3 regions of the Bradyrhizobium sp. TM102 genome follow, and region 3 is predicted to be linked to each of the others. Evidence: predicted binding sites of a transcription regulator. Region 3 holds the regulator's gene; each other region holds the start of a gene.
The links. The regulator LexA, encoded in region 3, represses DNA repair genes until DNA is damaged. The targets are predictions, from matches to a motif close to TGTTCNNNNTGTGTTCNG.
Positions count from the first base shown of each region.

Region 1: GDN70_RS27130 (ImuA family protein) is a predicted target of LexA. The motif match lies at 1,393-1,410, and genes of this name have one in related genera.
Region 2: uvrA (excinuclease ABC subunit UvrA) is a predicted target of LexA. The motif match lies at 6,472-6,489, and genes of this name have one in related genera.

Region 1 is NZ_AP021855.1:5,699,690-5,707,619, forward strand. Features, by position in the region: gene GDN70_RS27125 (DNA polymerase Y family protein) at 1-642, opposite strand, end outside; gene GDN70_RS27130 (ImuA family protein) at 539-1,327, opposite strand; gene GDN70_RS27135 (putative DNA modification/repair radical SAM protein) at 1,491-2,726, shown strand; gene GDN70_RS27140 (UdgX family uracil-DNA binding protein) at 2,726-4,168, shown strand; gene GDN70_RS27145 (inorganic phosphate transporter) at 4,267-5,895, shown strand; gene GDN70_RS27150 (M20 aminoacylase family protein) at 6,045-7,214, opposite strand; gene GDN70_RS27155 (GMC family oxidoreductase) at 7,429-7,930, shown strand, end outside.
Region 2 is NZ_AP021855.1:4,114,252-4,122,181, reverse strand. Features, by position in the region: gene gyrA (DNA gyrase subunit A) at 1-2,354, opposite strand, end outside; gene GDN70_RS19740 (single-stranded DNA-binding protein) at 2,712-3,206, opposite strand; gene GDN70_RS19735 (outer membrane protein) at 3,655-4,404, shown strand; gene GDN70_RS19730 (outer membrane protein) at 4,640-5,314, shown strand; gene GDN70_RS19725 (outer membrane protein) at 5,552-6,298, shown strand; gene uvrA (excinuclease ABC subunit UvrA) at 6,585-7,930, shown strand, end outside.
Region 3 is NZ_AP021855.1:3,993,921-4,001,850, reverse strand. Features, by position in the region: gene GDN70_RS19160 (hypothetical protein) at 30-311, opposite strand; gene GDN70_RS34995 (hypothetical protein) at 420-674, shown strand; gene GDN70_RS19150 (S41 family peptidase) at 776-2,113, opposite strand; gene GDN70_RS19145 (alpha-hydroxy acid oxidase) at 2,468-3,601, shown strand; gene GDN70_RS19140 (HAD-IA family hydrolase) at 3,616-4,239, shown strand; gene GDN70_RS19135 (hypothetical protein) at 4,409-4,615, shown strand; gene glp (gephyrin-like molybdotransferase Glp) at 4,839-6,050, shown strand; gene lexA (transcriptional repressor LexA) at 6,227-6,928, shown strand; gene GDN70_RS34990 (hypothetical protein) at 7,498-7,930, shown strand, end outside.

The sequences.
Region 1 (7,930 bases), 1.7 Mb from region 3:
CGAGCGCGTGGCGACGTCGCCGATGGTCTTGAGGCCGGCGCGGCGCAGGCCGGTGGTGATGGCCTCGCCCGCACCGAGCGCGGACACCGGAAACCGGCTGATCGCCTCCGCCTCGCCGCCATCGGCAACGATGGTGCCCGTGGTCTGCCGCGTCAGCGTGCGCGCGCAGACCGAGGTGCCGGCGATTGCCGCGCTGACGGCAAAGCCTTGTCGGCCGAGCGCCCGAACCAGCGCTTGCAACAGCGCAGCCTCGCCGCCGAACAGATGCGCACAGCCGGTGATGTCGAGGAACAGCCCGTGCGGCGGATCGAGCGCGACCAGCGGCGTGAAGCGGTCGCACCAGTCGGCGATGTCGCTAAGCGTCTTCGCATCGGCCGCGACATCGGCGTCGAACACGCGCAAATCCGGGCACATCGCCCGCGCATTGGCGAGCGGCTGACCTACGTACAGGCCGAGACGCTCGGCAGCCTCGTCCAGCGCATGGATCACCAGCGCATTGTTGTCCTTGATGACGACGATGCTCGGCTCATTATTGGTTTTACCCAGCCCGGAGCTGTTGAAGAACCGCTGGATCCGGTCGATGGGCAGGCGTGGCAGCCACAGGCTGAGAATACGTCGACGGTTCACTGAACTGGCACTCATCACAATTCCATTCCATGATCCACCGGCCGCAGGGGCCATGACGATTACGCAAGAGTTCGGCATCGAAGCGCGGCGCGCCCCATGCGTCCCACACCGACCCCGGCGGCGAATGCGCCGCGCGCAGCATCCACCTGGTCTCCGCGGTCGAAGGCAGCGGCTGCGCCGCCATCCGCAGCATCAGGCCGGTGACGCCGGAGCCTTGCGCGGCCAGCGTCAGCTTGCGGCTCGCCACGAGATCGAACTGCCTGGTTTCGCCCCAGAGCTCGAGCACGACGGCGCCCAGCGCATCGCAGGCGAGCGCATCGGCCGAGGTACGCAGCGCGCTCTCGACATCGGCGGCGCGCACCATCACCACGCGGCGCGGATCGAGGCCGAGCTCGGCGAGCCCGCTCATCGACAGCGCGCCTGCCTCTATCTCTGAAAAATCCTGCCGTACCCACAGCAGCGGCCGCTGCACCGAGACGCGCCCGGCAAGCCCCATGACGAAGCCGGTCGCGGCCGTCCCCTGAGACCCAGTGCAAAACACCTCGTGGATCGCCGCGCGCGCGAGCCCGCCCTTCAACGCGTTGTCGGCTTCGCTGTGACCGAGCGCGACGCGATCGTGCGGATGCACGACCGTCGCCGTCTCGATGCGCTCGATCTGGCCGCGCAAGGTCGCAAGCGCGCTTGTCCGTGCGCCGCTCATGCTCGCCGCTCCTTCAGGGGTGATTGCCGATGGCTCTCAAAAAGAGAACCAGCGGCTGGCTCATTTGTTCATGATATGTTCTAATATAAAGCTAACGGCGCGTAGAGAGTCAATCGAATTGGCGCGCAAGCGGATTCATGAGCTGAATCAAAGGGATTCCAAGATGGACGTACAACGCAAGCTGGAAATCCTGGCGGACGCCGCCAAATACGACGCGTCCTGCGCCTCCAGCGGCACGGAGAAGCGGGATTCCAGCGACGGCAAGGGCATGGGGTCGACCGCACCCGGCATGGGCATCTGCCATTCCTATGCGCCGGATGGACGCTGCATCTCGCTGCTCAAGGTGCTGCTGACTAACGCCTGCAATTACGATTGCCTCTATTGCGTCAACCGCGCCTCCTCCAACGTGCCGCGCGCCCGCTTCACCGTCGACGAGGTGGTGAAGCTCACGCTCGACTTTTACCGGCGCAATTACATCGAGGGTCTGTTTCTCTCCTCAGGCATCATCCGCAGCCCCGACTACACCATGGAGCAGGTCGTGAGCGTCGCGCGAAAGCTGCGCGAGGATCATCACTTCCGCGGCTATATCCATCTCAAGACCATTCCCGAGGCCGACGATGCGCTGATCGCGGAAGCCGGCAAATATGCCGATCGTCTCTCCATCAACATCGAGATGCCCGAGGAAACGAGCCTGCAGCAATTCGCGCCGGAGAAGGACGTGCGCGCGATCCGCCGCACCATGGGCCGGCTGCGGCTGAAGCTGGACGAGGCCGAGGAAGGCCGCAGCGCGAAGACCAAGGCAAAGCCGCAGCGCTTCGCGCCGGCGGGCCAAAGCACGCAGATGATCGTCGGTGCTGATGCAGCCTCCGACCACACCATTCTCCACACCAGCGCCAATCTCTACGGCGCCTACCGTCTGCGGCGCGTCTACTACTCCGCCTTCAGCCCGATCCCCGACGCCAGCCGCGCCTTGCCTCTGGTGCAGCCGCCGCTGCTGCGCGAGCACCGGCTCTACCAGGCCGACTGGCTGATGCGGTTCTACGGTTTCGACGTTGCGGAGATCGTCGACGACAGCGCGATGCTGCCGCTCGACATCGATCCGAAGCTGGCCTGGGCGCTGCGTCATCGCGACCGCTTCCCGCTCGACGTCAACCGCGCCAGCCGCGAGGAGCTGCTGCGCGTGCCGGGCTTCGGCACCAAGGCGGTCGAGCGCATCATTGCAACACGGCGCACCACCACGATCCGCCTCGCCGATCTCGCCCGCCTGCACGTGCCCCGCAACAAGGCGCTGCCGTTCATCGTCCTCAGCGATCACCGGCCCTCGCCGCACCGTCTTGATGCGGCCGGGCTGATCGAACGGTTCAAGCCGAAAGCAACGCAACTGGGATTTGGCTTCTGATGCAGTACATCACCCTCGACACCGAAACCGATTTCGACGGCTGGCGCAAAGCCGCGCGCAGCCTCGTGCTTCATCACGTGCAGCCCACCGATGTCACCTGGACCGTGCAGGGCGGCGAGGCGGAGTTGTTCGCGCCGCAAGCACCGTCTCCGATCCTCGAGGCGAACGAAGGCACCTTCAACGTATCAGGCAAATTCGTCGAGCTAGCCCAGGCCGCAATCCTGCACCGCGATATCCAGCGCTTTGCGATCCTCTATCGCCTGCTCTGGCGGCTGAAGGACAACCACGATCTCATCGAGGTCGCGACCGACCCTGACGTCGCGCAGGTCACGGCGATGGCTCGCGCGGTCCATCGCGACGAGCACAAGATGCACGCCTTCGTCCGCTTCCGCGAGATCGGACGCGAGCGCGCAGCACATTACGTCGCCTGGTTCGAGCCGGAGCATCACATCGTCGAGCTCGCCGCCCCGTTCTTCGCAAGACGCTTTGCCGACATGCCCTGGTCGATCCTGACGCCGGACCTCTGCGCGCATTGGGATGGCCACGCGCTCGCGTTCACGCCGGGCGTCAGCAAGAGCGAAGCACCGGGCGAAGACCGGCTGGAGGAAACCTGGCGGCGCTATTACGCCAGCATCTTCAATCCGGCCCGGCTCAAGGTGAAGGCGATGCAGGCCGAGATGCCGAAGAAATATTGGAGGAACCTGCCCGAGGCCTCGATCATTAAGCCCTTGATCGAGGACGCCGAACGCATGACCGGCGCCATGATCGCCAATGCGGCAACCGATCCGCACAAGCCTCAGAAGCGGCCGGAGGCTCCGATGAAACGCAAGCCAGCTGCCGACGATCTCGAAGCGCTCCGCGCGGAGGCCGCGCATTGCCGGGCCTGCCATCTCTACAAAGACGCGACCCAGACCGTGTTCGGCGAGGGCCCGAGATCCGCCAACATCATGCTGGTCGGCGAGCAGCCCGGCGACAAGGAAGACCTCGCCGGCCATCCCTTCGTCGGCCCGGCCGGCCAGATGCTCGACCGTGCGCTGGAGGAGGCCGGTGTCGACCGCAAGAAGGTCTATGTCACCAACGCGGTGAAGCACTTCAAATTCGTGCCGCGCGGAAAGATCCGCCTGCACCAGAAGCCGAATACGCCGGAGATCAAAGCGTGCCGGCAATGGTTCGAACGGGAAGTTTCGGCAATCCAGCCTGATCTGATCGTGGCGATGGGCGCCACCGCCGCGCAAAGCGTGTTCGGCAAGATCACTCCGATCGGCAAGACCCGCGGCCGGCTCATCGACCTTCCCGACGGACGCAAGGCTTTGGTGACGGTGCACCCGTCCTATCTGCTGCGGCTGCCCGATCCGGAAGCCAAGGTTCTGGAATATCAGCGCTTTGTCGACGATTTGAAGATCGTGGCCGGCTTGCAGAAGAAAGCCGCGCGGGCCGCCTAAATACTGGCAGGAAAACGGTTTTCAACCGCCGCTTGTCATCCAGCCTTCAAATCCATCGCGGACAATACCCTTACTTCAAAGTTAAGGGGCGTCCAGACATGACCGATGTTGCATTCGACCGCGCGGTAGCCGATCCCGCGCCGATCCAGCCGGCCTCGCGGCCAAATCTCGACAAGGGCTTCAATCCGCTGACGATGATCCTGTTCTTCGGCATCCTCGCCGCGGGGCTGCTGTTCGTCGCCTACAGCATCTATGTCGACGTCAACGCGACCGGCGCACGCGTGACGAGCTACCTGCCCTACATCCTGTTGTTCGTCGCGCTCCTGATCGCGCTCGGCTTCGAATTCGTCAACGGCTTCCACGACACCGCCAATGCGGTGGCGACCGTGATCTACACCCATTCGCTGCCGGCCGAAGTCGCGGTGATGTGGTCGGGCTTCTTCAACTTCCTCGGCGTGCTCATGTCCTCCGGCGCGGTCGCCTTCGGCATCGTCTCGCTGCTGCCGGTCGAGCTGATCCTGCAGGTCGGCTCCAGCGCCGGCTTCGCGATGGTGTTCGCGCTGCTGATCGCCGCGATCCTGTGGAATCTCGGCACCTGGTTCTTCGGCCTGCCCGCCTCCTCCTCGCACACGCTGATCGGCTCGATCATCGGCGTCGGCGTCGCCAACGCCGTCATGCGCGGCCGCGACGGCACCTCGGGCGTGGACTGGACCAAGGCGACCGAGATCGGCTACGCGCTGCTGCTGTCGCCGCTGTTCGGCTTCATCTGCGCCGCGACGCTGCTGCTGCTGCTCAAGTTCATCGTGCGCAACCCGGCCCTGTATGCTGCGCCCGAAGGCAACAAGGCGCCGCCGCTCTGGATCCGCGGCCTGCTGATCGCGACCTGCACCGGCGTCAGCTTCGCGCACGGTTCGAACGACGGCCAGAAGGGCATGGGCCTGATCATGCTGATCCTGATCGGTACCGTGCCGACCGCCTACGCGCTCAACCGCGCACTGCCGGAATCCCAGGTCGCCCAGTTCCAGAAGGTCTCGGATGCCGCCTCCAAGGTGATCGCGGCCAAGGGTGCCGGTCACTCGATCATCGGCGATCCCCGTCCTGCGGTGACGCAGTACATCACCTCGCACCACATCAGCGAAGGCACCTACCCCTCGCTGTCGGTGCTGGTGAAGGATGTCGGCGACCAGGTCGCGAAATACGGCTCGCTCAACAAGGTGCCGGCGGAAGTGGTCGGCAACACCCGTAACGACATGTACCTGACCTCCGAAGCGATCCGCTTCCTGATGAAGGACAAGGAAAACGAGCTCAACAAGGAAGAGGTCGCGACCTTGAACGCCTACAAGGGCGGGCTCGACAGCGCCACGAAGTTCATCCCGACCTGGGTGAAGGTCGCCGTCGCCATCGCGCTCGGCCTCGGCACCATGATCGGCTGGAAGCGCATCGTCATCACGGTCGGCGAGAAGATCGGCAAGAGCCATTTGACCTACGCACAAGGCGCCTCGGCCGAGCTGGTGGCCGCCGCTACGATCGGCGCCGCCGACGTGTTCGGCCTGCCGGTTTCGACCACGCATGTGCTGTCGTCGGGCGTCGCCGGCACCATGGCGGCCAACGGCTCGGGCTTGCAAATGGCGACCATCCGCAATTTGCTGATGGCCTGGGTGCTGACGCTGCCCTGCGCGATCATGCTGTCGGCCACGCTCTACGTGATCTTCTCGCGGATGTTCTGAGAAGAACGACACTCATCAACGCGAATGGCCGGGCTTGTCCCGGCCATTTGCATTCCAGGTTGTCATTCCGGGGTGGTCCGCAGGACCGAACCCGGAATCTCGAGATCCCGGGTTCGCCTCTGCGAGGCGCTCCGGGATGACGTCGGTAGTCACGCCGCCAGCGATTCCTCGACCAGCTTCACCCAGTAGGACGTGCCGAACACGATCGCCTCGTCGTTGAAATTGTAGGCGGGGTGATGCAGGCCGGCGCTGTCGCCGTTGCCGCAGAAGATGAAGGCGCCGGGTCGCGCTTCCAGCATGTAGGCGAAATCCTCGCCGCCCATCAGCGGCGGCATTTCGTGCACGTTGGCATCGCCAGCAACCTGCTTTGCAATGCGGCGCGCAACCTCGGTCTCCGCGGCGTGGTTGTTCACCACGGGGTAATTGCGGTGATAACGCAGGTCGATCTTCGCGCCGGTGATCTGCGCGACGCCCGCCACCACTTCATGCACGCGCTTCTCGACCAGCTTGCGCACCTCGGGCGAGAGCGTGCGGATGGTGCCCTTCAGTGTCGCGGTCTGCGGAATGACGTTGCGGGCGTTGCCGGCGTGGAATTCGCAAATCGAGATCACGGCCGATTCCAGCGGATCGACGCTGCGCGCGACGATCGACTGCAGCGCGGTAATCACCTGCGCACCGACCAGGACGGAATCCACGCATTTGTGCGGACGCGCAGCATGACCGCCGAGGCCCTCGATCATGATGTCGACCTCGTCGGTCGCCGCCATGATCGGGCCCGGCCGGATCGCGAACGAGCCGATCGGAATACCGGGGCCATTGTGCATGCCGTAGACCTGCTCGATGCCGAAGCGCTCCATCAGGCCGTCCTTGACCATGGCTGCGCCGCCGGCGCCGCCCTCCTCGGCGGGCTGGAAGATCACGACCGCATCGCCGGCGAAATTGCGGGTTTCGGCGAGGTAGCGGGCGGCCCCCAGCAGCATCGCGGTGTGGCCGTCATGGCCGCAGGCGTGCATCTTGCCCGGGGTCTTGGAGGCGTAAGACAGGTTGGTCTGCTCCTCGACGGGCAGCGCATCCATGTCGGCGCGCAGGCCGATCGTCTTCAGCCCCTCGCCGGCCGGCTTGCTGCCCTTGATCACGCCGACCACGCCGGTCTGGCCGAGCCCGGTCACGACCTCGTCGCAGCCGAACTCACGCAGCCGGTCCGCAACGAATGCTGCAGTGCGATGAACATCGTACAGCAGCTCGGGATGCTCGTGGATGTCCCGGCGCCAGGCCTGAATATCGGGTTGAAGGTCGGCGACGCGGTTCACGATGGGCATGGAGGGTCTCGAGCTTTGTTGAAAATGCAGGACTGTCTACCATGCAAGCGCCAGTCCACCCAACTGCCGCGGGCCGAGGGTAACCCCTGTCCTCTCGTCATGGCCGGGCTTGGCGCCAGCTTGTCTTGGCCATCCACGTCTGACTATTAGGATAGAAAGTGCGTGGATGCCCGGGACAAGCCCGGACATGACGCGCTGGTTGGGTGGAAGCAGAATGCCGAGACGGCTCGAAGGTGAATTTGACTACATTGTCGTCGGGGCAGGTACGGCGGGCTGCATCGTCGCCAATCGGCTGTCGGCGGATCCCGGCAATCGCGTCCTCGTCCTCGAAGCTGGCGGCGACGACAACTGGATCTGGTTCCACATCCCGGTCGGCTATCTCTTTGCGATCGGCAATCCGCGCTCGGACTGGATGTTCAAGACCGAGGCCGAGCCCGGCCTGAACGGCCGCTCGCTCGCCTATCCCCGCGGCAAGGTGATCGGCGGCTGCTCGGCGATCAATGCCATGATCTCGATGCGCGGCCAGGCCGCCGATTATGATCACTGGCGGCAACTCGGCATGACCGGCTGGGGCTATGACGACGTGCTGCCGCTGTTCAAGAAGCTCGAGGATCACTTCCTCGGCGCCAGCGAGCATCACGGCGCCGGGGGCGGCTGGCGCATCGAGGCGCCGCGGCTGTCATGGGACGTTCTCGATGCCGTCGGCGATGCCGCCG
Region 2 (7,930 bases), 120 kb from region 3:
TGGAAGCTGCCGGAGGTCTCCTCGGCCTCGGCGTCCACGGCGGCGTCTTCGGCCGCAGCTTCGCCGGCGACGGCGCGGCGCATCTTCAGGTAGGCCGAACGCTCGTCCGAGGTGGTCTCGACATGGCGCAGGATCGCCAGCGAGATCACCTTGTCGCCTTCGCCGAGCGCGATTCCGCGCACGCCCATCGAGGTCCGCCCGGTGAACACGCGCACATCGGGGACCGGGAAGCGGATGCACTGGCCGCCGGCGGCGGTCAGCAGCACGTCGTCGCGCTCGGTACAGATCTGCACGTCGACGATCGACTCGCCGTCGTCGAGCTTCATGGCGATGATGCCGGAGCGGCGGACGTCGACGAAGTCCGACAGCTTGTTGCGCCGGACGTTGCCGCCCGTGGTGGCGAACATCACGTCGAGGTTGCCCCAGGTGGATTCGTCCTCCGGCAGCGGCATGATGGTGGTGATGCGCTCGCCCTGCTCCAGCGGCAGGATGTTGATCAGCGCCTTGCCGCGCGCGTTCGGCGCGGCCATCGGCAGACGCCAGACCTTCTCCTTGTAGACCTGGCCGCGCGAGGAGAAGAACAGGACCGGCGTGTGCGTGGAGGCCACGAACAGGCGGCTGACGAAATCCTCGTCGCGGGTCTGCATGCCGGCGCGGCCCTTGCCGCCGCGGCGCTGGGCCCGGTAGGCCGACAGCGGCACGCGCTTGACGTAGCCGGCATGGGACACCGTGACGACCATGTCCTCGCGCTGGATCAGGTCCTCGTCCTCGACCTCGCCTTCCTGCTCGATGATGACGGTGCGCCGCGGTGTGGCGAACTCGGCCTTCACCTCGGCAAGCTCGGTCTTGATGATGCCCAGCACGCGCTCGCGCGAGCGCAGGATGTCGAGATAATCGGCGATCTCGCCGGCAAGCTTGTCGAGCTCGTCGCGGATTTCATCGCGGCCGAGCGCGGTGAGGCGCTGAAGGCGCAGATCGAGAATGGCCCTGGCCTGCTCCATCGACAGCCGGATCGTGCCGTCCGCGCTGATGCGGTGACGGGGATCGTCGATCAGGGTCAGCATGTCCTCGACATCCCGGGCCGGCCAGTCGCGCGACATCAGGGTGTCGCGCGCGGTGGTCGGGTCCGGCGAGGTCCGGATCACGCGGATCATCTCGTCGATATTGGCCACCGCGATCGCGAGACCAACCAAAATATGGGCGCGATCGCGCGCCTTGGCGAGCAGGTACTTGGTGCGACGCGTGACGACCCGCTCACGGAAGTCGACGAAGATCGCGAGCAGGTCCTTCAGATGCATGATCCGAGGACGGCCGCTGTCGAGCGCCACCATGTTGACGCCGAAGCTGGTTTGCAGCGGCGTGAAACGGTACAGCTGGTTCAGCACCACATCCGGCACGGCGTCGCGTTTCAACTCGATGACGACGCGGTAACCGTCGCGGTCCGATTCATCGCGCAGGTCACCGATGCCCTCGATCTTCTTTTCCTTGACCAGCTCGGCGATGCGCTCGACCATCGTCGCCTTGTTCACCTGGTAGGGGATCTCGGTGATGATGATCGCCTCGCGCTCCTTGCGGATGGTCTCGATCGCGACCTTGCCGCGCATGACGACCGAGCCGCGGCCGAGGTGATAGGCGGCGCGAATGCCCGCGCGTCCGAGAATGACGCCGCCGGTCGGGAAATCCGGTCCCGGCACGATGTTGATGAGCTCGTCGATGGTGAGCGCGGGGTTGTCGATCAGCGCGACGCAGGCGTCGATGACCTCGCCGAGATTGTGCGGCGGGATATTGGTGGCCATGCCGACCGCGATGCCGCCGGCGCCGTTGACGAGAAGGTTCGGGAACTTGGCCGGCAAGACCGACGGTTCGGTCTCGTTGTTGTCGTAGTTCGGCTGGAAGTCGACGGTGTCCTTGTCGATGTCGGCCAGCAAAGCCAGCGCGGCCTTAGTCAGGCGCGCTTCGGTGTAACGATAGGCAGCCGGGGGATCGCCGTCGACCGAGCCGAAATTGCCCTGGCCGTCGATCAGCGGCACCCGCATCGAGAAGTCCTGCGCCATGCGGACCATGGCGTCGTAGATCGACTGGTCGCCGTGCGGGTGGTACTTACCGATGACGTCACCGACCACGCGGGCGGATTTGACGTACTTCTTGTCGGGCGTGTGCCCCTGCTCGTTCATCGAGAACAGGATGCGGCGGTGCACCGGCTTCAGACCGTCCCGGGCATCAGGCAGCGCCCGCGCCACGATCACGCTCATGGCGTAGTCGAGATAGGACTTCTTCATCTCCTCGAAGATGGAGACGGGGCGAATATCCGAGGGTTGCGCCGGCTGGTCGCCGGGCTTGTCGTCGTCAGCCAAGGGGAAATCCGGTGAGGTTTTAGCTGGGAATCATATAGCGCATCGAGACCCTGATAACCACCCTCGCAGGCTTCAGGGAAGCGCTTTTTCCGCTTATTTTTCCAACAACTTACGGCCTTACGGAGAGCGTTTCGGAGGGACCCGGAACAGGCCTTCCGAAATCACCTCCGGGACCTCGTCAATCGCGCGGCCGGCGCGCGCCATCGACGCGATTGCTCTGGCGCAATCCGAGTTCAACCCAAACATGAAGCGGGCCCGGAAATCCCGAGCCCTTTCTGCCGATTAGTAAGGTTTGCTGACACGAAATGGGAAGGCGCCGCTCAGCCAGCCTGCGCCCCCTCATCGTCCGGTCCCTGCTCAGAACGGGATGTCGTCGTCCATGTCGCTGTTGCGGCCACCGCCGCCGGCGGCCACGGGACGGCGCGGTGCGCTGCTGACGGGTCCGGAGGAGCCGAAATCGCCGCCCGGCTCGTCGCCGAAGCTGCCGCCTCCGCCGCCGCCGCGGCCGTCGAGCATCGTGAGCGTCGAGTTGAAGCCCTGGAGCACGACCTCCGTCGAGTATTTCTCGACGCCGCTCTGGTCGGTCCATTTGCGGGTCTGCAGCGCGCCCTCGATGTAAACCTTCGCGCCCTTCTTCAGGTACTGCTCGGCGACCTTGCAGAGCCCTTCATTGAAAATCACGACGCGATGCCACTCGGTCTTTTCCTTGCGCTCGCCGCTGTTCTTGTCGCGCCAGGTCTCGGAGGTCGCGATGCTCAGATTCGCGATCGGCCGCCCGTCCTGGGTGCGGCGGATTTCAGGATCCTTGCCGAGATTTCCAACCAGAATGACCTTGTTGACGCTTCCCGCCATCGCCGCTCTCCACTCCGAATGCCACTGAATTTCCTAAGGCCGAGCGCGCTGCCCGCGTTCCTCTGCGCCCTGTTAGGGCGACCCTATACGCTTGCAGGGGCTGCTCAGCCCGTCACCCCCAAGGTTATCCCCACATATAGCACCGACCGGCGGTCTGTTCCAGATTTGTTCCTGCAGAAATCGCCGCCAAATGTGGAGACGGGATGGCGTCTATATGGCGCTGTGATGGCAATTGGGATGGAACCAAATCGGGGTTCCCGTGAACGGCAAAATCACTTAACATTCATTAAGTTAGAAGTAGGTCGATTACACCCAACTGTTGCACTCCGGGCACGGACTCTGCCGCAGAATCGAGCTATCGTCGTGCTTGGAATTGATGCAATGGGCCTCGCGCCTGATAGTCCGCCTTGGGGAACTCAGAGAGGCGGACACGACTGGGGAGATTACAGTGAAGAAGATTTTGATTGGCTTTGCCGGCGCGGTTGCGCTGACCCTCTCGGCTCCGGCCGGTGCTGCCGACCTTGCAGCCCGTCCCTATACAAAGGCGCCGATCGCGCCCCCCGCTCCGATCTATACCTGGACCGGTTTCTACATTGGTGTGCAGGGCGGTGGTGCCTGGGGCCGCAGCGACGAAACCTTCTTTGGCGGTCCGAATACGGCGATCTTTGCTGGAAGTCAGAACTACGACACCACCGGCGGCTTTGTCGGTGGCGTAGTCGGCTACAACTGGCAGGCTGCCAACTGGGTGTTCGGCATCGAGGGCGACTATCACTGGGCTGACATCAACGGTCGTTCGGCCGAGATCAATGCCGGCCTCGGCGACACCTATTTCACGAGAATCCGCGGCTTCGGCGACATCAAGGGCCGTCTCGGCTACTCGACCGGCCCCGCTCTCTTGTTCGTCAGCGGCGGCGCTGCGGTCGGCGACATTCAGCATCGCTACGATGGCATCCCCGGAAACGTCTTTATCCAGAACAACACCCGCTGGGGTTGGACCGTCGGCGCCGGCGCGGAATACATGTTCGCTCCGAACTGGTCGGCCAAGGTCGAATACAACTACATCGATTTCGGCAAGAGCACGATTCAGTACAGCCCCGTCGTGACCAACCGCTCCGAGTGGACCGATACCGTTCACACGGTCAAGGCAGGTGTGAACTATCACTTCAACTGGGGTGCGCCGGTCGCCGCGCGCTACTGATATCCATCTGATATCATTGACGTCTAAGGCCGGCCTCGCGCCGGCCTTTTTCGTTTGGCGCGACATGAACGGGAGGCAATAAGTCAGTAACCATCACCTTTTCGACCGCTGTGGCTTTTCGGAGACACAACTTGCGGCTTTGGTGGTGTAAGCACGGCGTCAGTTGGGCCGTTGAGTCCGCTGCCCTTCCGGTCAGGAAGGCAACAACAGAAACTGGGACTGGGATTAGTTGAAAATGAAGAAGGTTTTGTTGGCTTCGGCCTGTTTGTTCGCTCTCGCTGCGCCCGCCTCGGCGGCCGACCTCGCAGCCCGCCCCTACACCAAGGCTCCGATCGCTCCGGCGGCGGCCGTCTACAACTGGACCGGCTTCTACCTCGGTATCGTCGGTGGCGGCGCCTGGGAAAGCGCTTCCGGCGACCCGAAGATGAAGGGTGGCTTCGTCGGTGGCACCGCCGGCTACAACTGGCAGACCGGCAACGTCGTGTTCGGCATCGAGGCCGATGGCTCCTGGGCTGACGTCAGCGCCTCGGCGACCGCTCTCGGCCTCACCGTGTCGTCCAAGACCGACGCGCTCGGCACCGTCCGCGGCCGCATCGGCTGGGCCGTCAACAACGTGCTGTTCTACGGCACCGGTGGTTACGCCTGGATCGACAACAAGGTCAGCGTCAGCGCGCTCGGCGTGACTGTCTCCGACAGCAAGTTCCACTCGGGCTGGACCGTCGGCGCCGGCGTCGAGGCGTTCTTCGCTCCGCAGTGGTCGGTCAAGGGCGAGTACCTCTATCGCAGCCTCGGTGGCGAGACCTACTTCTCCGGTCTCGGCGCTCCGATCACCACCGGCACGCTCAACTTCCACACCGTGCAGGTCGGCGTGAACTACCACTTCGGCGCCCCGGTGGTTGCCAAGTACTGATCTGCGAAGCACTGATCACTACCGACGTCACATCGTCACGAAAGGCCGGCCTCGCGCCGGCCTTTTTGTTTTTTCGCGAGCCAACCGGCTCGCTCGCGTTTTCGGAGAGATGTGGCGCCCGGGTGACACAACCTTTGGCTTTAATGGTGTAAAGCAGTGACATTAGTCGGGTCATAGGTCCGCTGGCTCTTCCGCTTTCCGGAAGATCAGAAAGAGAAACGGAACTGGGGAATGGATATGAAGAAGCTTTTGCTGGCTTCGGCCGGTTTGTTCGCACTCAGCGCGTTGGCACCGGCCTCGGCGGCCGATTTGGCGGCCCGCCCCTACACCAAGGCTCCGGTCGCGCCGATCGCGATGTACAATTGGAGCGGTTTCTACATCGGTATCAACGGCGGCGGCGCCTCGAGCCGCAATTGCTGGGACGTCAACAACATCTTCGGTGTTGCGGGTCCGGACACGGCTGAAGGCTGTCACAATGCGACCGGCGGCGTCGTCGGCGGACAGGTCGGTTATCGCTGGCAGTCGGCCAACTGGGTGTTCGGCCTTGAAGCCCAAGGCGACTGGGCCAACCTGAAGGGCTCGAATACGAGCGTGGTGCTTGGGCCGCTGGTCAACCAGACCAAGATCGACGCGCTTGGCCTGTTCACCGGCCAGGTCGGCTATGCCTGGAACAACGTGCTCTGGTACGTGAAGGGTGGCGCGGCCGTCACGCACGCCAAATATAACGGCCTGCTGGGCGGCGTGGTCCTCGACAGCGCAAGCGAGACGCGCTGGGGTGGCGCGGTCGGCACCGGCATCGAATTCGGCTTCGCACCGAACTGGTCCGTGGCGATCGAATACGACCATCTGTTCATGGGCAAGCGCAACAACTCGTTCACGATCCTCGGCGTCAACGACCGTATCGATCGGATCAAGCAGGACGTCGACATGGGCACCGTCCGCCTCAACTACACTTTCGGCGGCCCCGTGGTCGCCCGGTATTGATCTGAAGTCCTGATCGCTGCCGACGTCCCATCGTCACGAAAGGCCGGCCTTGCGCCGGCCTTTTTGTTTTCGCGGCACTTGCCGCGCAGTTCCGCAAAAGCAACTGCTGCCAGATGCCGCCAGCGCGCCAACATTCCGTTGACGATTCGCAAGTCCCACTGGAAATCCGTCTCCGTTCTTCCTACGTTCGCTGACAACCCCATCGGCGCCGATCCCGGTTCCGGGCGAGCGCGCCTTTTTTATTGGCGCGGTCGCGCACCCATGGGATTCCTTGAGGGCAACTCGGATGGATGAAGTGATCAAGGCGAAGCGCCAACAACAGAACGCGGGCTCCAGCCTGCGCGCAATTACGATCCGTGGCGCGCGCGAGCACAACCTCAAGAACATCGACGTCGAGATTCCCCGCGACAAGCTGGTGGTGTTCACCGGCCTCTCCGGCTCCGGCAAATCCTCGCTCGCCTTCGACACCATCTACGCCGAGGGCCAGCGCCGCTACGTCGAATCGCTGTCGGCCTATGCGCGCCAGTTCCTGGAGATGATGCAGAAGCCTGACGTCGACCAGATCGACGGCCTGTCGCCGGCGATCTCGATCGAGCAGAAGACGACGTCGAAGAACCCGCGCTCCACCGTCGGCACCGTCACCGAGATCTACGACTACATGCGCCTGCTCTGGGCCCGCGTCGGCGTGCCCTATTCGCCGGCCACGGGCCTGCCGATCGAAAGCCAGACCGTCTCGCAGATGGTCGACCGCGTGCTGGCGCTGCCCGAGGGCACCCGCCTCTATCTGCTCGCCCCCGTCGTGCGCGGTCGCAAGGGCGAGTACCGCAAGGAGCTCGCCGAATGGCTCAAGAAGGGCTTTCAGCGCGTCAAGATCGACGGCACCTTCCACGAGCTTGCGGAAGCGCCTGTTCTCGACAAGAAATTCCCGCACGACATCGACGTCGTGGTCGATCGTATCGTGGTGCGCGCCGACATCGGCCAGCGCCTCGCCGAGAGCTTTGAGACCGCGCTGAAGCTCGCCGAAGGCCTCGCCGTCGTCGAATTCGCCGACGCGCCGGCGGCGGCTCCCGCCGAGGAAAAGAAGAAGACCGCCAAGATCCACGACAAGAGCGGACCCGAGCGCATCCTGTTCTCGGAAAAGTTCGCCTGCCCGGTCTCCGGCTTCACCATCCCCGAGGTCGAGCCGCGCCTGTTCTCGTTCAACAACCCCTACGGCGCGTGTCCGGCCTGCGGCGGCCTCGGCGTCGAGCAGCATGTCGACGAAGACCTCGTCATCCCCGACAAGGAGCTCGCCATCGGCAAGGGCGCGATTGCGCCCTGGGCCAAATCGTCGTCGCCCTATTACGTGCAGACGCTGACTGCGCTCGGCAAGCACTACAAATTCACGCTGACCACCAAGTGGAAGGACCTGGCCAAGAAGACGCAGAACGCCATCCTCCACGGCTCCGGCGAGGACGAGATCAAGTTCTCCTACGAGGACGGGGTGCGCTCCTACGACACCAAGAAGCCGTTCGAAGGCGTCATCACCAACATCAACCGCCGCTATCGGGAAACCGAGAGCGAGTGGGCGCGCGAGGAGCTGGCGAAGTATTTCCACGACGTGCCCTGCGAGGGCTGCAAGGGCTTTCGGCT
Region 3 (7,930 bases):
ACCGTGTCGCCGCTCATTCGCGCGGCACGCTAGGTTGCGTCATCGACGCAGGTTTGACGGACATCAAACCCGATCGGCGCACCAGCCAAATCTTTTTGTGATTCAAGCGCGTAATGAATCGAGGCGCCCGTCGTCCTCCACCGGAAGAGCCATCGGCCACGATATCTCTCGGCATGCTCGCGGGCTTTGCGCGCGACCTGCGATTTCTCGCAGCGGCGGGAATTTTTCTCTGTAAGAAGATCGACGTTTCTCGTCGCCTGCGGCAACACGGCGATCCGCGCAACGACGCTCGCGAGTGCGCGCGTCGACATTTGATCTTGCTCAACCTACACAATCAAGCTCCGGGTTTGGTTGCTGCTCGATCGAGCCACCGGGACTTGATTGACACCAACTCGACGAGATCAACAGGAGAAACCAGAATGAGTCACCGCAAGCTGATCGTCGCCGCCGCGATCATGTCGTTCGTTGCGTTGCCCGCCATGGCACAGACGAGCACGGCCGATGAGAAGAACGGCCATCACTACTCGGGCGGACCGAAGACCGAGGTCCCTCACCATATGGGCAAGAAAGAGAGCGACGGCGGGACGACCAGCGGATCTGGCGGCAGCCACCATTACGGCGGCGGACCCAAGACCGAAGTCCCGCATCACACGGGTCCGAAGAAGCAGCAATGACGATCGCGCAGTGATTCCGCCGCTCGCGAACGCCCAAAACGAATTCGCCCGGGAGCGGACATCCACTCCCGGGCGATATCGATCTCTGAAAGTCGAAGACCTTAGTTCGGAACCGCGGCCTTCGACGCGGGCTTGGCGGCCACCGCGTTGGCGGTGACGCCGTGCAGGAAGTCGTACGCGGCATGCAGGGCCTTGTCGTCCTCCTCCTTCGGCGGAACATAGGACTGCGATCCGGTCTGCTCGCCGCCCTCGCCGGCTGAGAGATGCCCGCGCATCTGGGACTCCGCCATGGTGTCCATGCGGCCCTTCAGCTCCGGCGGCACGTCCTGCAGGATCTCGATGTCGGGGGCGATGCCCTGGGCCTGGATCGAGCGGCCGGACGGCGTGTAGTAGCGCGCGGTGGTCAGCGCCAGCGCGCCATTGCCGGCACCGAGCGGAATGACCGTCTGCACCGAACCCTTGCCGAACGAGCGCGTGCCGATGATGGTCGCACGCTTGTGATCGTGCAGTGCGCCGGCCACGATCTCGGAAGCCGAGGCCGAGCCGCCATTAACCAGGACCACCAGCGGCTTGCCCTTGGTGAGGTCGCCGCCATGCGCGGTGAAGCGCTGGGTCTCTTCCGGACTGCGGCCGCGGGTCGAAACGACCTCGCCGCGCTGGAGGAAGGCGCTCGACACCGACACGGCCTGGTCGAGCAGACCGCCCGGATTGTTGCGCAGGTCCATCACATAGCCGGTGAGCTTCTCCTGCGGCACCTGCTTGGCGATCGCGGCGATCGCCTTCTTCAGGCCGTCGGTGGTCTGCTCGTTGAACGAGGTGACGCGGATATAACCGATGTCGCCGTTCTCGACGTGGAAGCGCACCGGGCGCACATGGATGATCTCGCGCGTGATCGCGACATCGAGCGGCGCGTCAGCGCCCTTGCGCACGATGGTGAGCTTGGTCTTGGTATCGACCGGGCCCTTCATCTTGTTGACGGCCTGCTCGAGCGTCATGCCCTGCACGGCCTCGCCGTCGATCTTGCTGATGAGGTCGCCGGACATCAGGCCGGCCTTCGAGGCGGGCGTATCGTCGATCGGGGAAACGACCTTGACGAGGCCGTCTTCCATGGTGACCTCGATGCCGAGGCCGCCGAACTCGCCGGAAGTGGTCTCCTGCATCTCGGTCCAGGCCTTCGCGTTCATGTAGCGCGAATGCGGATCGAGCGAGGTCACCATGCCCGTGATCGCGCCTTCGATCATCTTGGCGTTGTCGGGCTTCTCGACATAGCTCGCCTTGACGCGCTCGAACACCGTTCCGAACAGGTTGAGCTGGGAATAGGCATCGTCCGCGCTCGCTGCCGCCCGTGCCGCCCATACACCACCGTGCGGGCTGGCGACCAGAAGGGTGAGACACGCTCCGGTGAGCGCGCCCAGAGGGAACAGCAGGGTTTTCCGCATGGATGGGCTTGCCTTTTTGCTTGGCGGTTCGCTTGAGCTTGCTTGGGCTCGTCTCTCGAGACCTGGGAAGCACACTTGGGAGGCGCCATGCAATTGGCGATCCAGTCCACTTTTCACAATACCATTCTGGTTTCTTCAAGGCCGGGGTGCACCGCCGACCGGTACACCGCAAAAATCGCTTCGTTCGGGCCTAAACTTTTGGCAACGTTGCAGGACTGGCCCGCCCCCAAAGGGACCTAAAGGGGGAATCGGTGCGCCCGTCCACGCCGCGCAGCCATGCCATTTTAGGATGGTTTTGGAACGCTGGACGGGTTAGGCGATGACACAAGGCTTCAAATTCTCGGGAGGATAACAATGAACGAAGCACCCCGGATCCGGCCGGAACGGAACGTCGAGCTCGGCGCCAGCAACGAGCCGTTCCAGAACCTGCACGAATTCATTCGGAAAGCGCGGGCCAACCTCAACCAGAACGCCTGGGACTACATCGTCGGAGCCGCCGAGACCGAAACCACGATGCGCCGCAACCGCATGGCGCTGGACGAGATCGCCTTCCGCCCGCGGGTGCTGCGCGACGTCCGAAAGGTCGACGGCTCGGTTCAGCAGTTCGGCCGCAAAATGCGCCTGCCGGTGGTGCTCGCCCCCGTCGGCGCGCTCGAGATCTTCGACCCGGATGGCGCGGCGAGCGTCGCGCGGGCTGCCGGCACCTTCGGCGCGGCGCACATGCTGAGCTCGGTGTCCGAGCCAGGCCTGGAGCAGACCGCCGAAGCCGCGCCGGATGCGCTGCGGCTCTATCAGCTCTATGTCCGCGGCGACGATGCTTTTGTCGCGGATGTCGTCAGCCGGGCCGAGAAGAACGCCTATGCCGGCTTCTGCCTGACCGTCGACACCGCCCATTACAGCCGTCGTGAGCGTGACATCGCCAAGCGCTACGTTCGCGAGAGCCGCCTGCGTGCCACCGGCGGCGATTTCCAGAAGGGCCTGGAGTGGCGGACCGTGAAGATGATCAAGGACAAGTTCAGGATTCCGCTGATCCTGAAGGGCATCGCCACCGCCGAGGACGCCCAGATCGCGGTCGATCACGGCGTCGAATGGATCTACGTCTCCAACCATGGCGGCCGCCAGCTCGACCATGGCCGCGGCGCCATGCATGTGCTGCCCGAGATCGTCGATGCCGTGAAGGGCCGCGCCAAGATCATGGTCGATGGCGGCATCTGTCGCGGCACCGACATCGTCAAGGCGATCGCGGCGGGCGCGGACATGGTCGGGATCGGCCGGCTGCAATGCTGGGCGCTGGCGGCGGCTGGCGAGGCCGGCGTCGCGCGGATGCTGGAGCTGCTGGAGGACGAGGTGCTGCGCTGCCTCGGCCTTTTGGGCGCCACGTCATTTGCCGAGGTCGACAAATCCTGCCTGCATCCGGCGACCGCCACCAACGCGCCGAGCGTGTTCAGCGCATTCCCGCTGTTCGACCACGATCCGTATCGATACTGAGTGAAAAGGACGCAATGACATCGCTCTCTCCCGGCAGCGCGGATGCGCTGCTGTTCGATCTCGGGCGCGTGGTGCTCGACATCGACTTCTCCAAGGCGATCGCCTGCTGGGCGGGACATGCCGGCTGCCAGCCCGAGGCCATCGTCGCGCGCTATGTGCGTGACGAGGCTTACCGGCTGCACGAGGTCGGCAAGATCAGCGACGAGGACTATTTCGCTTCGCTGCGTGCTTCGCTCGGCATCGGCATTTCGGACGCCCAGTTCCTGGAAGGCTGGAACGCGATCTTCGCCGGCGAGATGCCTGATATCGCCGAGCTGCTGCCGCGCGCGGCGAAACAGATGCCGCTCTATGCCTTCTCCAACACCAACCGGCCGCATGTTGACTATTTCTCGAAGGAATATGGCGAACTGCTCGGCCATTTCCGCGCGCTGTATCTGTCGTCCAGCATCGGCCTGCGCAAACCCGACGCGGAAGCCTTCGACCATGTCGTCGCCGCGATCGGCGTGCCCGCAGCACGTATCGTGTTCTTCGACGACCTCGCCGAGAACATCGAAGGCGCGCGGTCGCGCGGGCTGACGGCGGTGCATGTGACGTCGCCGCGCGACGTCGAGAACGCCTTGAAGGCATTGGGCATCTGACGATCTCCGCTCATCGGGAGGCGCCAACGTCGGGCAGCCTTCCCGGACCCAATTTTGCCCAAAATGAGGAACCAGAGCGCTTTGTGCATTTTTGTACGGAGTTCCGGGAACGGAATGGCCCCTTCCGGACTCTTGAGTCCGTTGGGACTTCTACACCGGACTTATGGACGTGCTGGGCAAAACCTATCTCACCAAGCAAGCCTCTCTCCTGCTTGAATTCGCAAGAACCACCTCGGATTCTGACCTTTCCGCCAAGCTGATCAGCAAGGCCGCCGACCTGAAATCCCAGGCCGATCCGCTGCCCGACAAGGATCAAGGGCCGAAGGCTCCCGACGTCGCGATGGACGACGGGCCGGACCGGCCGAGCGGGAGTTGAGCGATGCCGGCCGTGGCACTCGTCATTCTCGTCCTCGCCATCGCCACCCTCCTGCCGATCGGCCTCGTTCTCTGGATCATGCCACGCCAGGCCTGAGCCTGCCTTCGATCCAGGGCCGGAAAGCGGCAAGATAAATTGTGCCCGCATTTTTGCCTCTGCTCCCGCGCTCGGCTAGAAGACTGTCGGAAAATTTCGTCCGAACGTGCCGAGCAGGAGTTTCGCCGTGGCCTTGATGCCGGTTTCCGACGCCCTTGCTGCGGTGCTGGCGGGTGCAGAGCCGCTGCCTGCAGAGATGGTTTCACTCGACGAAGCCTACCATCGCGTGCTCGCGCAGGACGTCGCTGCGCGGCGCACCCAACCGCCCCAGGCGATGTCGGCGATGGACGGCTACGCCGTGCGCGCGGCCGATGCGGCAACGATCGATTCCAGGCTGACGATGATCGGTGAGGTCGCAGCGGGCCGTCCGTTCACGGAAAGGGTCGGCGCCGGCGAAGCCGTGCGGATCTTCACCGGCGGCGTCGTTCCCGACGGCGCCGACGCAGTCGTGATCCAGGAGGACACGATCGCCGAGGGCAAGCACATAACGATCAAGGAAGCCGCGATCGTGGGTCGGCACATCCGCCCCGCCGGCGTTGATTTCCGCGAGGGTGACGTCCTCCTGCGCAAGGGAACCCGTCTGACAGAGCGCGATCTCGCCCTCGCCGCTGGAATGAATCACCCGCAACTCGCCGTCTGCCGTCGTCCGAAGGTCGCGATCCTCGCCACCGGCGATGAACTGGTGATGCCGGGCTCGACGCCCGGGCACGGCCAGATCGTCTATTCCAACGGCTATGCCCTGCACGCGCTCGCCCGCAGCGAGGGCGCCGAGACCATCGACCTCGGTGTTGCCGCCGATACGCTGGAGGCCACCACCGCCGGCATCCGCCGCGCGCGCGAAAGCGGCGCCGACGTCCTGGTCACGACCGGGGGCGCATCGGTCGGCGACCACGATCTGGTCCAGCAGGCGCTGAAGGACGAAGGCATCGCGTTGGCGTTCTGGAAGATCGCGATGCGGCCCGGCAAGCCGATGATGCACGGACGCTTAGGGACGATGGGCGTCATTGGCCTGCCCGGCAATCCCGTGTCGTCCTACGTGTGCGCCTTCCTGTTCATGGTGCCGTTGATTCGCGCGCTGTCGGGCCGTTCGGTGATTCATCACCATCGCGAGCGCGCCGTGCTGGGCCGCGATCTCGGCGCCAATGACCAGCGCGAGGATTATCTGCGCGCGCGCCTGGAGCCGCGCGACGACGGCACGCTCGTCGCCCTTCCCGTCAGCCATCAAGACTCCTCTCTGCTTGCGAATCTTGCTGCAGCACAGGTACTTCTCGTGCGCGCACCGTTTGCGCCAAAGGCCGAGGCCGGCAGCCCCTGCGAAGTGCTGCGGCTCCCCGTCTGAACTGCGCGGCCACACGCATTCCGCGAGTTTCGCTCTGTTCACGGTAAATTAAGCAGTTGCGGAACATGTATCGAACATATAGTGTCCGTTCATGATTTGTTTCGAGGATGTAGCGGCTTATCGCTGAACTCATCGTCTCGGAATCGAACGACATCAACCGGGGGACTTTGGTCGAGATGTTAACGCGCAAACAATACGAGCTTCTGCGGTTCATCAGCGAACGCTTGAAGGAAAGCGGCGTGCCGCCGTCCTTCGACGAGATGAAGGATGCGCTCGACCTGCGCTCGAAGTCAGGCATCCACCGCCTAATCACCGCACTGGAGGAGCGCGGCTTCATCCGCCGGCTGCCCAACCGCGCCCGGGCCATCGAAGTGATCAAGCTGCCGGAGCTCCAGGCTGCCGCCGGCAACCGACGCGGCTTCACGCCAAGCGTCATCGAGGGCAATCTCGGCAAGCTACGCGCGAGCTCCAGCCCGTCCGCGGACGAGGGCGAGCGGCCCGTTGCGGTGCCCGTGATGGGTCGCATCGCGGCCGGCACCCCGATCGAGGCGTTGCAGACCCGCAGCCACACCATCAGCGTGCCTCCAGACATGCTCGGCTCCGGCGAGCATTACGCGCTCGAAGTGCGCGGCGATTCCATGGTCGAGGCCGGCATCCTCGACGGCGACATGGCGCTGATCCAGCGCAACGAGAGCGCCGATACCGGCGACATCGTGGTGGCGCTGATCGACGACGAGGAAGCCACGCTCAAGCGCTTCCGCCGCCGCGGCGCCTCGATCGCGCTGGAGCCCGCCAACGCCGCTTACGAGGTGCGCATCCTGCCGCCGAACCGCGTGAAGATTCAGGGCAAGCTGATCGGGCTTTACCGCAAGTACTGATACCGGAGTCTTCAGCGCCTCGCGCGCGCCTTCGGTCGGCATCGCCGATCAGAGATTGGAGCGGATGATGGTCCGCTCCGGCTGGATAGTCTTTCTGGTTCTGCCCAGATTGTCCGGCCCCTCCCCCTTTCGCGACATCCTCGGCAGGCCGCGGGAAGCAACATCGCTTCGCGGCCTTTCGAGTTCGAGGGGGACAGCCCAAATGCGCCGGATCGTTTGAGCGCAGCCGCAGCAACGCTGGTCGCATCATGTCGCATCATCATGTCGGCTAGGACACGGCCGTGATCCAGAAAATCCGCAACGACCGCAATGCAGCGCGCACGCAGCCGAGCTGACGATACTCGGGCTGGCTGGTTTCGCCTCGTTGACGCGCGCCTGCCAAATGCACGGAAGCCGACTTTGTTCCTATCGACTTCGGAAAAGATGGAAAAGATAATGTGATCGGGGCTCGCGGATCCCAGCCGCAGATTTGCCTACAACCAAGCAGACCGTCACGTGCTTCCACTCTGGTAGGGGCCTGCGCCTCCAAAAGGGGTGCGGGTCGCTATCTCTGCATAGAGGAGCACCCGATGTGTGACTACAGCCTGCATGCCGTCGCGACGCGCCCCGCAGAAGTCGGCGAGACGATCGTCACGACAACATTCCGCGGCACCTCGACGCGCGGCTTCGCCTCCGAAGCCGATCTCTCCGTCGCGGTCTGCCTGCTGCCGGGAACGGAGCTCGCCTTCGCCGATAACGTCCGTTACGACAACCGCTGGATCTGGACGCGCACCGTCAACTCCCGCGTCGGCAAGTTCGGCAAGATCGATCCGCACATTCCCGATCGCCATCATGATGCGATCGAATTCCCGGACGGCAAATCCGTGCTGGTGACGCAGCTCGTCGAGGGCCAGCGCGCAACCGTGCTGCAACTGCCGGTGACCCAGCCGATCGGCGAGCGCGAGCACAAGCCGCAGATCATCGCCGACAGTCGCCCGACGGTCACGCGACTGCCGATCGGCT